Regions from separate parts of the Flintibacter hominis genome, predicted to be linked through region 1. Evidence: predicted binding sites of a transcription regulator. Region 1 holds the regulator's gene; the other holds the start of a gene.
What was found. The regulator LexA, encoded in region 1, represses DNA repair genes until DNA is damaged. The targets are predictions, from matches to a motif close to CNAACANNTGTTNG.
Positions count from the first base shown of each region.

Region 1 (7,847 bases):
GGAAGATGGCGCTCTCGTCAAAGCTTTCCACCTCCTCCACCCCCGATATCATTAGCTGCTCCCGGTCCTCTAGGATCACATGGTGGCCTGTGTCCGGCCGAAGCTTCTCATTTTCATAGGCCATGTTTTCACCCCCTTTTGCTCCATCCTATGGGACAAGTGGGGGCTTTTATGCCTGTTTTTCGCCGCTGCTCTCCCTTCCAGAAAAGATCGTCTGGAAATCTGCCCGTTCTTAGTGTACAATAGGTTTTGTTCATGCGAATCCTATTGGAAAAGGTTTGATTGTATCATGGTAAAAGCCATTTTTTTTGATATCGACGGCACTCTGGTTAGCTTCCAGACCCACACAATTTCTCCCGCTGTCTTGGAGGGCCTCCACCGCCTGCGGGAGAAGGGAATCCGGTTATTCCTGTCCACAGGCCGCCACAAAGTCATGAGTCAGTCGGTCCGGGATCTCTTTCCCTTCGATGGCTGCATCACCCTCAGCGGCCAATACTGCTTTGCTCAGGACCGGGTGCTTCGAAGCGTCCCCTTCGCTCCGGAGCGGGTGAAAGCTCTGGTGGAGCTGATGGAGCATTCCACTATCCCCTGTATCTTTTTGGAGGAGGAGGACTGCTACCTTGTAAACCCGGGGCCGCGGGCTCAGGTGTTCCCCAAGCAGCTAGCTGTCCCCCTCCCCCCCTCCGCTCCCGCCCGGCGGGCGGAAGGGCGACAGGTGTTTCAGGCCACCGCCTTCCTCACCCGGGAGGAGCAGCAGGCTTTAGGAGACCCCTTCCCAGGACTGGAGGTCATGCGCTGGCACCCAGATTTCGTGGATATTATTTCCCCAGGCGGCGGCAAGGACCAGGGTATGGACGCCATTTTGGACTTCTTCGGCATCTCCCTGGAGGACACCATGGCCTTCGGCGATGGGGAAAACGACATTCCTATGCTCCGCCACGCCCATGTGGGAGTAGCCATGGGCAACGCCGACGCTCTCGTACGCTCTCACGCCGACTTTGTGACCGGAACAGTGGATGAGGACGGTATTTTGTCCGCTCTGGAACATTTCGGTCTGCTGTAGCCCCCGTCTTTTACACATAATTTACAATTTCCTGTGGATTTTCTTCCCTGGTCCGTGTACAATAAAGACAAGAATCGGCACCGAAGGAGGAACTGTTACATGAAGCTTACGTTTTTTGGCGCGGCCCACGCGGTCACCGGCAGCTGCCACTGTCTGGAAGTCAACGGCAGGAAGATCCTGATCGACTGCGGTCTCCAGCAGGGCCGGGACGAGCACGATGACAACGCCCTGGATTTTTCCCCCAGCTACATCGACTATGTTTTGGTCACCCACGCCCATATCGACCACTCCGGCCGCATTCCGCTGCTGGTCAAGGAGGGCTTTTCCGGGCCCATCTATACCACCCGGCTCACCGCCCAGCTGCTGTCCATCATGCTCCGAGACTCCGCTCATATTCAGGAGAGCGATGCCCAGTGGCAGAACCAGAAGGGAAAGCGGGCCGGCCGGGAGGAGGTAGAGCCCCTCTACACCCTGACAGACGCGGAGGAGGCCCTCCAGCTCCTCAATACCCAGGAGTACGGACAAATCTTCGAGCTGTGCGAGGGGGTAAAGGTCCGCTTCTGCGACGCCGGCCATCTGCTGGGCTCCTCCTGTGTGGAGATCTGGGCCACTGAGAACGGTGTCACCAAGAAGCTGGTCTTCTCCGGCGATCTGGGCAACGTAGACCAGCCTGTCATCCGGGACCCCTCCTTTGTGACAGAGGCGGATTATGTCATCATGGAGTCCACCTACGGTGACCGGAACCACCAGCCCCCAGAGAGCTATACCGAGGCCCTGGCCGCCCTCATTGACGACGTGTTTTCCAAAGGTGGCAACATTGTTATCCCCTCCTTCGCCGTGGGCCGTACCCAGGAGCTGCTCTACTTCCTTCGAGAGATCAAAAATGAGGGGATGGTCAAATCGGTCCCCAACTTTACCGTCTGCGTGGACTCTCCCCTGGCCGCTGAGGCCACCAAGATCTACGCTGGCGATCTTCACGGCTACCTGGACGAGGAGGCAATTGCCGTCCTGCAGGGTGGCGACAACCTGTTCACCTTCCCCGGCCTGACCCTGACCCAGTCTACCGAGGAATCCAAGGCTCTCAATATGGACAAGAGCTCTAAAATCATCATCTCCGCCTCCGGTATGTGCGATGCCGGCCGCATCCGCCACCACCTGAAGCACAACCTATGGCGCCCCGAATGCGCTGTGGTCTTTGTGGGCTATCAGGGGGAGGGCACTCTGGGCCGCCGTCTGCTGGAGGGGGCCAAAAGTGTAAAGCTTTTTGGTGAGGAGATCGCCGTCCGGGCCCGGATCCTGAATTTCCCCGGCCTGTCCTCTCACGCCGACCGGGATCACCTGCTGGACTGGATCGGCCATTTCTCCCCCAAGCCGGACCAAGTGTTCGTGGTACACGGGGATAGTGAGATCACAGACCTCTTTGCAAATGATTTGAATGAGCGGGGCATCCCCGCCCACGCGCCTCTCTATGAGGAGGTCTATGATCTGCTGGGAAATCGTATGCTGGCAAAGGGCGTTGTTCTGGAGAGCAAGCGGACCACAGGCGGCGCCTCCGCTCCCTCCGCCGCCTTCCTGCGGCTACAAGATGTGTCCAAGGACTTGGCCGACCTTATCAGCCGCAGCCGGGGCCGTTCCAACAAGGATCTGTCCAAGCTGGCCGATCAGCTTCGGCAAATCATGGACAAGTGGGAATAGAGAGGCGTTTGAGCCGCCGCGAGCAGCGCGGATGGACCGGAGCGAAGGTTCGCTCCTGCTGGCAGCGGCGCCCTTCCCCAACTATGACAGTAAGAACGGAGAGTTTTTATGGAGATCGACCGCAGAGAACTGAAAAGGCAGGCTAGGGAGGCCATTCGGGTCTCCCGTCCTTCCTTCTGGGTGGTCACCTTGGTATATCTGCTGATGACCACTGGTGTTTCCACCCTGGCCGGCCTGCTTGTTCCGGCCCCGGACACAGGAAACATCAGTCTGCCGGCTTTGTTCCTTTCCATCCTCCTCTCCCTGTACTCCACGGTAGTTGGCTTTGGCTTTACGCTATGGTCCATGTGGACCTCCCGGAAGCTGTCTCCCGGACTGGGCGCCCTAGCCGATGGCTTCTCCGTGGCCCTGCTGGTTATCATGACCTCCATTCTGATCTTTCTCCACATGCTGGCCTGGTCCCTGCTGTGCATCCCCGTCGTCTGGCTGGTCCTAATTCCGGTTCTTCTCTCCCCAAGCCTCTCCTTCCTTGTGATCCCCGTTCTAATTGCCGGCATCATGATTTTCTCTTATTGGGTCTCTCTGCGCTACGCCCTGGCCTACTATTTGCTGGCCGACCACCCTGACCATGGGGCCTTCGCCGCGGTCCGCCGCAGTGTGGAGCTGACGCGGGGATGGAAGTGGGAGATGTTCAAGCTGGCCTTTTCCTTCATCGGCTGGGAACTGCTTGACCTGCTTCTCTACTCACTGGCACTACTTCTGGTTCTGGTCCAGGGCGGTTTCTTCCAGTCTCTTTCCCTGGAGCACTACGGGGATGCCTACATGGTCTATCAGATTATCCTCTCCTATCCCCGCTCCGCCCTTCTTCTCCTGCTGGCCTCCATCCCGGTAAAGCTGTGGCTCTATCCCTACCGCTCCGTGACCATGGCCGGCTTCTACGACGCCCGGCTGCGCCTCCAGCGGGAGGGTTCTGTGGAGATGCCCCCTCTCTGAACATCCAAAGCTACCCGCCAGGACCTCTAGGTCCTGGCGTTTTTTTAGAGGCTTCCTTATTTTTGGAACATTCGTTTGACATTCGTACAAATGTATGATAAAATACATCTAAATTTTAGTGTGTAATTTTCTGTCCGTCTGCCGAAAGGAGCCCTTGCCATGGCCAAACTGACCGCCAAGCAGCAGCAGATCTATGACTATATCCTCTCCTTTACCAATCAGCACGGCTATCCCCCTTCGGTCCGGGAGATTGGCGCGGCGGTGGGACTGAAATCCCCCTCCACCGTCCACTTCCACATGAAGGGGCTGGAGGAGGCCGGTGTCATCGTCAAGGCAGAGGGCAAGACCCGCGCCATCTCCCTGCCGGGGGCATCCATGGGCCCGGTGGCAGAGGAGGAGGACCCCCACGCCAACCAAATACCCATCCTTGGCAATGTAGCCGCCGGCTCCCCTATCCTGGCCCAAGAGTGTATTGAGGACTACCTCACCTTCGACACTGCCGGTCTGTCCGGGGAGCACTTCGCCCTCACGGTCCGGGGCGAGTCCATGCTGAACGCCGGGATTCTGCCCGGTGACCTGGTGGTGGTCCACCGCCAGCAGGAGGCCCGGAATGGTGAGATCGTAGTGGCCCTTTTTGAGGATGAGGCCACCGTCAAAACCCTTCATAGAAAAGACGGCCGCACCTGGCTTCTTCCCCAAAACCCTGATTACCCGCCTATCGACGGCACCAAAGCCGAGATAGTTGGCAAGGTGGTGGCGGTAGTCCGACGGTACTAATTTTGTCCCTCTGCGGCCGGTCATGCTCCCCATGGCCGGCTTTTTTCGTTGACAATCCCAGGTCCTGTCCAGTATACTGAACAGGCAAACAGAGGGAGGCGAGAAGGGTCGTGACCAAGAAGGAGCTTCTGGACCGCTGCGCCCGTGACGGGGCGGAGCGGGTGCTGCTGGCCCGTGTGCTGGACAAGCTGGAACTGGCTCAGGACCGGGGCATCCCAGCCCATACCCCCTTTCTCTCGCCGGGTGAACAGGCCTCTGTCACCGATTTACTCAACGCCTGGGGGCAGCCCCGCCATATCTTTTGGGGTGGCTTTCCCGGCGCAGAGCGGGCCCTGTGCGCCTTCCTCCCCGACTGGCAGGATGAGAACGACCTCCTGTTGGACCCAGAGGGACCGCTGGCCGCATTGGAGGCCGCCTTCCCTCCCGGTTCCGAGTTAAGACACCGGGATATTCTGGGCTCCCTTATGGGCCTGGGGTTGACGAGGGAAAAGCTGGGGGACATCTTGCTCCCTGGCGACAGGACCTGTCAGGTGATCCTGCTCCGGGAGGTACTGCCCATTCTCCTCTCCCAGTGGGAGTCCGCCGGGCGTTGGCGGTTAAAGCTCCGGGAAATTCCTCTGGCTTCCCTTTCCCCTGGAGAGGCGAAGGTAAGGCTCATCCGGGACACAGTCGCCACCCCTCGCCTGGACGCGGTGCTTGCCGCCGGTTTTTCCCTGTCCCGCTCCAAAGCCATGGCCTATATCTCCGCCGGCAAGGCGGCCGTCAACCACCGGGAGTGTCTCAAAGGGGACAAGCTGGTGGATGTGGGAGACATTCTCACCTGCCGCGGACTGGGCAAGTGCGTGGTCCGGGAGATCCCCGGCCAGTCCAAAAAGGGACGGACCATGCTGGTATTGGAGAGATATATTTAAGCCGCCGGATAGGAGGGTACAGCTATGGCACACTATGAATATGAATTTGAGGTTCTGGCCCTCTCCGCCGGGGGGTACAGCCTGTTCGGCGGCGTCGGCATCCGGACTGAGGGCCACCAGGAAGTCATTCGAAGCCGGGCCGCCGCCGGCTGGCGTTATGTGGGCTATCTGCCCAGCGTTCAGCGGGCCTCTGGACATATTGAGACCATCGAGCTGGTATTTGAACGCGAGATAGAACAGGAATAAGGGAGGGAAAGGCATGGAGCAGAAGAAGATCGACCGCATCAATGAGCTGGCCCGGAAGACCAAGTCTCCCGCCGGCCTCACCCCAGAGGAGGAGGCTGAACGGGCCCTGCTGCGACAGGAGTATATCGCCGCCTGTAAGTCCAATCTGATGGCCCATCTGGACAATACCCTCATTCAACATCCTGACGGCACCCGGACCCGGCTGCGGAAGAAGTGATCCGCTCTAGCCGGAGCAGGGGTTCATTGACAATCTCCCCGGCATCTGGGATAATACTCTCGATCCTTTTATGTCCCGCCAGGCGCTTATCCTATCTTTTTAAGGAGGCCCCCCATGGCTCATATTAAATTTTCTACCGACTCTGCTTCCGATATTCCCGCCGCTCTGCGGGAGGAGTGGAACATCCAGGTCCTCCCTTTTCCCATCGCGATGGGCGACAGGGAGTATATGGACGGCTTTGACTTCACTCCCGACGAGTTCTTTCAGATGCTACTGGACAGCCCTCAGATCCCGACCCACGCCCAGTTGAACCCCTATCTTTTCACTGAATGCTTTGAGAAGGCGTGGAAAGAGGGCTATACCGATCTGATCCACACCTCTATCAACTCCAAGGGTTCAGCCACCTATGGCAACGCCATACAGGCCCGGGACGAGTTCTATGAGGACCACCCCGATGCCCAGGACACCTTCCATATCCATATCATCGACTCCAAAAACTACACCATGGGCTACGGCTGGGCGGTGGTGCAGGGGGCCAAGATGGCTGCTGCCGGTGCCCAGGCGGGAGAGATCGTGGATTTTATCCAGGATTGGGTGGATCATGTCCGGGTGATCTTCGCCCCTCTTGACCTGCGGTTTGCCAAAAAATCCGGCCGGATCTCCGCCGCGGCAGCCTTCATGGGCGAAGCCCTGGGGTTAAAGCCCATTATGACCTTCGCCAACGGCGAGTCCAAGATACTGTCCAAGGCGCGGGGGGAGAAAAACGCGATTTCCGCTGTTGTGGAGCTGTGCAAACAGGAGCGGAGCGCTAACAGCCCCTATCTGGTCGTCCATGGCAATAACCTGGAGCAGGCTGGCAAACTGCTAGAAGCCTGCCGCCAGGAGCTAGGCTGTGAGCCTGCCCTGGAGTATCTCATCGGTGGTGTGGTGTCCATCAACGCCGGCCCCAATGTAATTGGTCTGGTATATCGCACATAAAACTCTTTTTGGGTCCGGCTGTGGCGAGCAGTCGGACCTTTTTCTTTCTCTGGGACAGGCAGGCATCCCGAAATTTACATTTTATTCATGCTTTTTCTGGTAAGGTAGAGTAGGATACTGAAAAACAGGGAGGGATATGATACCAATGAAGCCTGGGCAACTGACCTGGCCCCAGCGGGGCGCCCTGTGGCTGCGGCTGGCCATCCGGCTGGTGCTGTCTCTGGCCGCCGTCCTTCTGGTGTCCTTTTTTGGACGGCCCCTACTGACACTTTTTGCCCCCTTTGTCTGCGCCCTCATCGCTGCCGCCCTGCTCAACCCCCTGGTCAAGTGGTTCCAGCGCAAGCTGGGATGGTCCCGAAGCGTGCTGACCTTGCTCCTTCTGCTCCTCCTCTTCGGTCTGGTAGGGAGCGCCTTGGGATGGCTGGGCTACGCGGTTGTCCGTCAGGTCATCAGTCTGGCGGAGAACTGGGACGGGGTAGTGGCTGCCGGCATCAGTGTACTGGACCAGCTGGACCAGATGTTTCAACAGGTGGTGGCCCAGTTCCCGATCCAGATCGCCGGCCCGGATCAGGGCTTTCTCGACTGGCTGGTGGACACCTTATCCTCGGCGGCCCCTGACCTGGGGAACCTGGCCACCTATGCTGGAGAGAAGGCAGTCTCCTTCTCCTCCTTTCTGTTGGCTCTGGTCTTTTTTGTCATGGCAACCTTTATGCTGACGGCGGACTACCCCTATCTCCGCTCACGTGCCGCTCAACATCTGGACGAGGGGACGCTCCACTTTCTGGGGCAGGTCCGGGCCACCGCCCTGGGGGCCTTCGGAGGCTATTTGAAGGCGGAGCTGCTGCTCTCCATCGGGGTATTCTTCATCCTGCTCATCGGCTTCTTTGTCATCCGTCAGCCCTACGGCCTTCTGCTGGCTCTGGGACTGGCCATTATGGACTTTATCCCCATCATCGGCGCCGGCACG
Region 1 covers NZ_JACOPO010000002.1:213,481-221,327, forward strand. Annotated here, with positions in the region: gene H8S11_RS04310 (YabP/YqfC family sporulation protein) at 1-124, opposite strand, end outside; gene H8S11_RS04315 (Cof-type HAD-IIB family hydrolase) at 290-1,063, shown strand; gene H8S11_RS04320 (MBL fold metallo-hydrolase RNA specificity domain-containing protein) at 1,163-2,758, shown strand; gene H8S11_RS04325 (DUF975 family protein) at 2,867-3,751, shown strand; gene lexA (transcriptional repressor LexA) at 3,911-4,528, shown strand; gene H8S11_RS04335 (YlmH family RNA-binding protein) at 4,639-5,439, shown strand; gene H8S11_RS04340 (DUF4177 domain-containing protein) at 5,464-5,685, shown strand; gene H8S11_RS04345 (DUF896 domain-containing protein) at 5,699-5,902, shown strand; gene H8S11_RS04350 (DegV family protein) at 6,017-6,880, shown strand; gene ytvI (sporulation integral membrane protein YtvI) at 7,026-7,847, shown strand, end outside.

Region 2 (7,847 bases), on a different contig from region 1:
AGCATAAACCTATAACCCCCCGTCCCCTTGGAGAGCATGGGGGGCATCAGGGGGTAACTGGTCCCCCCTGAAAATGCGGTGTGCGAAGCGCATATGTTTTTCCCGCAGGAGAAAACCCGCATTTTGAATGGAGGCGTACCTGGCAGAGTACGGAGCCAAGGGCTGAGAGAGCCTTTGATTGGAGGTGCTGGAATGAACTGTCCATACTGTGGCGGATCAATGCTGGAAGGGACGTTCCACGACCGGGGAGACAGCTATATTCTACCGGCCGGGGAGGTGCCTCCCAAGCTCTGGACCAAGGCTGTCCTGAAGAAAAAGCACGCCATTTTGCTGCCTCCGGAGTCCTTTGGCGCTGTGTGGGCACAGCGGCCAAGTGCGTTCTGGTGCGGGATATGTAAAAAAATGCTGGTAGACTATGGGGAGCTGATGTCCCAGGTTGAGGGGCAAGGTACTGAGGGAAAGGAATAGGTCCCATGGCAGAACAAGGAAAGCACCGCCATGCCGGCCACCGGCAGCGGATGAAAACAGAATTTCTGACCCGTGGGTTGGAGGGCTGGCCGGACCACAGGGTGCTGGAGCTGCTGTTGTTTTACGCCATTCCCCAGGGGGATGTGAACGCCATCGCCCACGACCTGATCGACCGCTTTGGCTCTCTGGCCGGGGTGTTGGATGCCTCGGTGGACGAGCTGACAAAGGTGCTGGGGGTGGGGGAGCACACCGCGCTTCTGCTGCGGCTTATCCCCGCTCTGGGCAGGCGCTACCAGATGGACAGGAGCGACCTGGGAAAGATTATCAACAGCATCCACCAGGCTGAGGAGCTCCTGGGTCCCTATTTTTTTGGGGCGAGAAACGAGATGGTCTATGGCCTCTTCCTGGACAGCAAGCGAAAGGCCCTGGGGGTCCGACTGGTGTCAGAGGGCAGCATCTCTGCCTGTGACATCAATATCCGGCGTATTTTGGAGGAGGCGGTGGGTCTGCGTGCCTCCAGGCTGTATCTGGCCCATAACCACATCAGCAATCTGGCCCTTCCCTCCGACGCCGACTGGCAGGCCACTGATGTCATCCGCAGCGCCCTGCTGCCCGCTGGGGTGACGCTGGAGGACCATCTGATCTTCGTGGACGGGGACGTGGTGTCCCTGATGGAGACAGAGCGCCGGCAGGGCCGTCCCATGTATCAGCTGTTATAAGTACCCGCTCCTCCCCCTGCAAAAACGGTGGGAGGAGCGAAAAACTCTTGTGTTGGAACAAATGTTCTGATATAATGAGGAGTAATCTGTATAGACTACTGGCGAGGTGAAGGGAATGCCCAAATTTGAAGTGGTTTCAGAATATACCCCCAGCGGCGACCAGCCGGAGGCCATTCAGGCTCTGGCCCAGGGGATCGAGATGGGGCTGGACGAGCAGACCCTGCTGGGAGTGACCGGCTCGGGCAAGACCTTCACCATGGCCAAGATCATCGAGAAGGTCCAGCGTCCCACCTTGGTACTGGCCCATAACAAGACTCTGGCCGCCCAACTGTGCGCCGAGTTCCGGGAGTTTTTTCCCAACAACGCGGTGGAATACTTCGTATCCTACTACGACTACTACCAGCCGGAGGCCTATATCCCCCATACGGATACGTTTATTGAAAAGGACTCCGCCATCAATGAGGAAATCGACCGTCTCCGCCTGTCCGCCACCGCCTCCCTGCTGGAGCGGCGGGACGTGATCGTGGTATCCTCGGTGTCCTGCATCTACGGCCTGGGCGAGCCGGAGGATTTTGAGAAGATGATGGTTTCCCTCCGGGTGGGTGCCCAGATGGAGCGGGACGAGATGCTGAAAAAGCTGGTGGCCATCCGCTACGAGCGCAACGACATCGCCTTTGAACGCAATATGTTCCGTGTCCGGGGAGACACGGTGGAGATCTGGCCAGCCTACTGGAAGGACACGGCCATCCGGGTGGAGTTTTTCGGGGACGAGATCGACCGCATCAGCGAGATCAATGTGGTCACCGGCACCCCCATCCGTCGGCTGACCAATATCCCTATCTGGCCTGCCACCCACTATGTCACTCCCAAGGAGAAGATGGACGCCGCTATCCAGGAGATCTACAAGGAGTTGGAGGAGCGGGTGGCTTTCTTCGAATCGGAGAACAAGCTCATTGAGGCCCAGCGCGTCAAGCAGCGCACCATGTACGACGTGGAGATGATGCAGGAGCTGGGCTACTGCTCAGGCATTGAGAATTACTCACGGGTGATTGAAGGCCGCCCCGTCGGCTCGCCTCCCCATACCCTGCTGGACTATTTCCCAAAAGACTTCGTTCTGTTTATCGACGAGAGCCATGTCACCCTGCCCCAGGTGCGGGCCATGTACAATGGGGACCGGGCCCGCAAGACCACCCTGGTGGACTACGGCTTCCGCCTGCCCTGCGCCTTTGACAACCGGCCGCTGAAATTTCCGGAGTTTGAGCAGCGGGTCAACCAGGTGGTCTATGTATCCGCTACCCCTGGGGAGTACGAGCGCACCCGTTCCGGACAGATTGTGGAGCAGGTCATCCGGCCCACCGGTCTGCTGGATCCCCGCATTGAGGTCCGTCCCGTAGAGGGCCAGATCGACGACTTGATCGGCGAGATAAACCAGCGTACCGCCAGGAACGAGCGGGTGCTGGTCACCACCCTGACCAAAAGGATGGCGGAGGATCTGACCGCCTATCTCCAGGGGGCGGGGATCAAGGTGCGCTATATGCACCACGACATCGATGCCATGGAGCGCATGGAAATTATCCGGGATCTGCGCCTGGGTGCCTTCCATGTGCTGGTGGGGATCAACCTGCTGCGGGAGGGGCTGGATCTGCCTGAGGTGTCCTTAGTGGCCATTCTGGACGCGGACAAGGAGGGATTTCTCCGAAGCGAGACTTCCCTCATCCAGACCATCGGCCGGGCGGCCCGAAACGCCGAGGGCATGGTCATCATGTACGCCGACACCATCACACCCTCCATGCGCCGGGCCATGGACGAGACGGAGCGGAGGCGGGAGAAGCAGGACGCCTTCAACAAGGCCCACGGCATCGTACCCAAGACAGTCATCAAATCGGTGCGGGCTCTGCTGGATATCTCTGCCGAAGGGGAGGATACCCCGGAGAAGAAGGGCGAGGTCCAGGGCCTCACTAAACAGCAGAAGGCAGAGCGGATCGCCCGTCTGGAAAAAGAGATGCGCGAGGCTGCCAAGATGCTGGAGTTCGAGCTGGCGGCCGCCCTGCGGGACCAGATCATCGAGCTGCGGGGGAAATAACCGTGAGCGCAAAATTTTCTATGGGTAGAAACTGTGTGGAGATATTCGATTTTTGGTGTAATGACCGGGAAAGTAACGATCCCTACGGCACCGAGTTCAAGGTTCGTGTGTGCTCCAATGGCGAGGACAATTACGGAGAGAGCGAGGAAGAATATGTCGGCACCGGCTCTTGGATGTGCGGGATCGAAGAGGTCAGGAACTTTGTGGGTCAACTGGATGAGATGAATCATCTCCAGGGGAAACACGCTGAGATTAAAGATGTTTCCTACGGAGGCAGGCTGTGCTTCGATCTGGACCGCATGGGCCATGTTCAGGTCAGCGGTACGCTGTTTGGTGTGTATGGGATCCAAAGCCTCAAATTTGAATTTACAGGGGATCAGACCGCCCTGGGACCCTTTTTGGACGGCCTGCGTGAATGTTTGAGGGGATGAGCCAATGGTCATGCCCAGGCGCAAACAAAACCGCCTGCCCGATTGCGACTATGGCCGACCGGGGTATTATTTCATCACGATTTGCACCCGCGGAAAGAGACATACACTTGGGACTGCCGTAGGGGCCGATGCTGGTGCGTTATTTAAAACGCTCTGTCACCGTAGCGTGGGATGAACCAGTGTGGCAGGATGATTATTACGACCACATCATCCGCAACGACCGGGACTATCGACGCATCTGGCAATACATCGACACCAATCCCGCCAAATGGCGGGAGGACCGCTACTACTGTGATATGGAGAGAGAAAATGACCGTGCTCAACCGGCTGAAATGCCTTAATTCCCTGCATTTGAAACTATTGGCGATGGCGCTGATGCTGTGTGACCATATGTGGGCCACAGTGATTCCCGGGGCCGCGTGGATGACCAGTATAGGCCGGCTGGCTTTTCCCATCTTTGCCTTCCAGATTGCGGAGGGCTTTGCCCGCACCCATCATTTCAAAGGATATCTGGGGCGGATCTTTCTGTTTGCCCTGATCTCCGAGATCCCCTTTAATCTGATGTACGGGGGGAATGTGATCTATCCCTTCCATCAGAACGTGCTGTTCACCTTCTGTCTGGCCCTGCTGATGCTGCGTCTGACCCGGGCTGGGGCGGAAAAAGGCGGTCTCTGGCGCTATCTGACCCTTGGAGTGGCCTGCTGGCTGGGCTATGTTCTGGGCCAGCTGTCTATGGTGGACTACGGCGGTCTGGGGGTGCTGACGGTGCTGCTGTTCTGGGTGTGCCGGGAGCTGCCCTTTGGCTGGCTGGCGGAGCTGGCTGGGCTGTGGATCATCAACGGCGTGCTGATGGGCGGGATGCAGTTTCCAATCTCTCTGGGAGGACTGGAGTTCTCCTTCCCGCAGCAGGGGCTGGCCGTGCTGGCCTTGCTCCCTATTTGGATGTATAACGGGCGGCGAGGGCCCGGCGGGCGGGGATTCCAATATTTCTGCTATGCCTTTTATCCCGTCCATATTTTGATCCTGGCTGTGCTGTGGATCTACATACTGTAAGAGAAATGAGGCGATCCCGTGGCAAAGCAGAAGGATGAAAAAACCAATGTGATGCGGATCTTGGACCAAAAAGAGATCCCCTATACCCCCCACACCTATCCCCACGAAGAGGGGGAGGCGGTGGACGGGGTGACGGTGGCCGGGATCATAGGCCGGGATCCGGAGTGTGTGTTCAAAACGCTGGTGGCCCGGGGGGCGTCCGGTGCCTTGTATGTCTTTGACATCCCAGTGGCCGACAGCCTGGACCTGAAAAAAGCGGCCAAGGCGGTAGGGGAAAAGTCCGTCGCCATGCTCCACCAGAAGGAGCTGCTCCCCCTGACAGGCTATGTCCACGGGGGCTGCTCGCCCATCGGTATGAAGAAGCAGTACCCCACGGTGTTCCATGAGACAGCGGAGATTCTGGACACCATTATCGTGTCCGCCGGTAAAATCGGCTGTCAGGTGGAGCTTTCCCCCACAGACCTGATTGGGCTGGTTGGGGCGGAGACCGCCGATCTGACTGTTTGAAAAGGAGAAGACTATGTCTACCAGCCCTGAATTTGTTGCCTATCTCTGCGAACAGCTGGAGGGAACGGGGGAAGTCCGCTCCCGCAAGATGTTCGGAGAGTATATGGTGTATCTCAACGACAGGCCTGTGCTGCTGGTGTGCGACGACACCCCCTTTGTCAAGATGCTCCCCTGTGTGGAAGGGCTGCTGGGAGACCGCCCCTCCGCCGCCCCCTATGAGGGGGCCAAGCCCCACTATGTCCTGGACCCGGACGACGGGGAAACCCTGCGCCGGGCGGCGGAGCTGGTGTCCCCAAACAGTCAACCGCCCAGGAAACGGAGGAAGCAGACATGAGAGAGCAAGCAGACAGGGAAAAATTCCAATACCTCCCCACCGCTGAAAACGGGTTTCTCCTGCTGGGAAAATCGGAGGAGGGGGGCTGGACGGTGCTGGAGGAGTCCGGGCCGAGCCCGGCTCCTGAGCCGGAGCCAGAGGAGCCGGCGGGAATTTATCCCTGCCCCTGCTGCGGATTTCTTACCTTCCCCGTGCCCAAAGAGGAGGCCCTGGCCTATATCTGTCCGGTGTGCTTCTGGGAGAACGACCTGTTTGATCCCGGCGAGGACGACCCCAGCGATGAGAACCGCGGCATGACCCTGCGCCAGGGCCGGGAAAACTACCGGAAATGGGGGGCGGTGCGGGAGGACCTGGTCCGCTTCGCCCGGGAGCCCCGACCGGAGGAAATGAGACTGGATCCTTCGACTCCCTGGGATGCGGCATTTCCCCGGAACATTCAGCCCAACATGGATGAAATCGCCCGCTGGGTAGGCAGTCCACTGTTTTTCCGGCTCCAGAGCTGGATGGAGAACACTTACGGGGTGAAGCCCGCCATCGAGTTCAGCGGGTGTTCCATGGATCGTGGCTGGAACGTGAAGTATAAAAAGGGATCCGGGGCCCTGTGCGCCTGCTACATCCGGGCGGGCTGGTTTACCGCCCTGGTGACGGTGGGGGCAAAGCAGATGGAGGAACTGAACGCCCTGCTGCCCACCTTTTCCCCGGCCTTTCAAACCGTGTTTGAGAATACCCCGCTGTTCAACGGCGGCAAGTGGCTGGTGCTGGATGTGAAGCGGGAGGAGCAGCTGGAGGATGTCCGACGGCTGGTCCTGCTGAAGGCCGGACCGCCCAAAGGGAAACAATAAGGAGAACCAGATCATGCATACTCATATTACTGTCAAAGGCGCACGGGTGAACAACCTGAAGAATATCGACGTGTCCATCCCAAGGGACAAGCTGGTGGTGCTCACCGGACTGTCCGGGTCGGGTAAATCCTCCCTGGCTTTTGACACCATCTACGCCGAAGGGCAGCGCCGCTATGTAGAGTCCCTATCCTCCTATGCCCGGATGTTTCTGGGCCAGATGGAGAAGCCGGATGTGGACTACATCGACGGCCTGTCCCCGGCTATTTCCATCGACCAAAAGACCACCAGCAAGAATCCCCGCTCCACCGTGGGGACGGTGACCGAGATCTACGACTACCTCCGGCTGCTGTGGGCCAGGGTGGGCACGCCTCACTGCCCCATCTGCGGCAAGGAGATCCGTCAGCAGACCATAGACCAGATTATCGACCAGGTGCTGGCCCTGCCGGAGGCCACCCGTATCCAGGTCATGGCTCCTGTGATCCGGGGAAAGAAGGGGGAGCACGCCAAAGTTTTTGAGGATGCCCGGAAGTCGGGCTATGTCCGCTGCCGGGCGGATGGCATCACCTATGACCTGTCCGAGGAGATCAAGCTGGAGAAAAACAAGAAGCACGATATTGAGATCGTGGTGGACCGGCTGGTCATTCGGGAGGATATCACACGCCGGCTTACCGACAGCGTGGAGATCGCCTCCAACCTGGCGGGGGGCCTGGTGGTCATCAACGTGGTGGGGGAAGACCGGGATATCCTGTTCTCCCAGAACTACGCCTGTGAGGACTGCGGCATATCCATTGAGGAGCTCACCCCCCGGATGTTCTCCTTCAACAATCCCTTTGGGGCCTGTCCCACCTGTATGGGCCTGGGCTCCCAAATGAAGATCGACCCGGACCTCATCATGCCAAACAAGAATCTATCCATCGTCGAGGGGGGGATCACCGCCTCTGGCTGGAACAACATCAAGTCGGACGGAATCTCCCGGATGTACTTTGACGCATTGGCCAAGAAATATAAGTTCAAGCTGAACACCCCCATCAAGGACCTGCCGAAGGAGGTGCTGGACGTTATCCTCTACGGCACGGGCGGGGAAAAGCTGACCCTCCACTATGACCAGCCCAGGGGCCAGGGCACCCTGTACCAGCCCTTTGAGGGCATCGTCACCAATCTGGAGCGCCGCTATCGGGAGACCCAGTCCGACGGTATGAAGCGGGAGCTGGAGGAGTGTATGTCCCAGTGCCCCTGCCCCACCTGCCAGGGGCGCAGGCTGAAAAAGGAGTCCCTGGCCGTCACTGTGGGAGGGCTGGATATCGACAGCTACTGCCACAAGAGCGTCAGCGACGCCCTGAACTTCATGGAGCGGCTGGAGCTGAATCCCACCCAGACCATGATCGCCGCCCAGATCATCAAGGAAATCAA
Region 2 covers NZ_JACOPO010000010.1:46,384-54,230, forward strand. Annotated here, with positions in the region: gene pyrE (orotate phosphoribosyltransferase) at 1-7, shown strand, start outside; gene H8S11_RS12250 (PF20097 family protein) at 193-468, shown strand; gene H8S11_RS12255 (JAB domain-containing protein) at 474-1,187, shown strand; gene uvrB (excinuclease ABC subunit UvrB) at 1,303-3,270, shown strand; gene H8S11_RS12265 (hypothetical protein) at 3,291-3,701, shown strand; gene H8S11_RS13995 (hypothetical protein) at 3,836-4,042, shown strand; gene H8S11_RS12275 (TraX family protein) at 4,053-4,754, shown strand; gene ybaK (Cys-tRNA(Pro) deacylase) at 4,773-5,261, shown strand; gene H8S11_RS12285 (TfoX/Sxy family protein) at 5,275-5,595, shown strand; gene H8S11_RS12290 (DUF3788 family protein) at 5,592-6,437, shown strand; gene uvrA (excinuclease ABC subunit UvrA) at 6,451-7,847, shown strand, end outside.
Region 2: a site for LexA is predicted at 1,242-1,255, ahead of uvrB (excinuclease ABC subunit UvrB). Genes of this name have one in related genera too.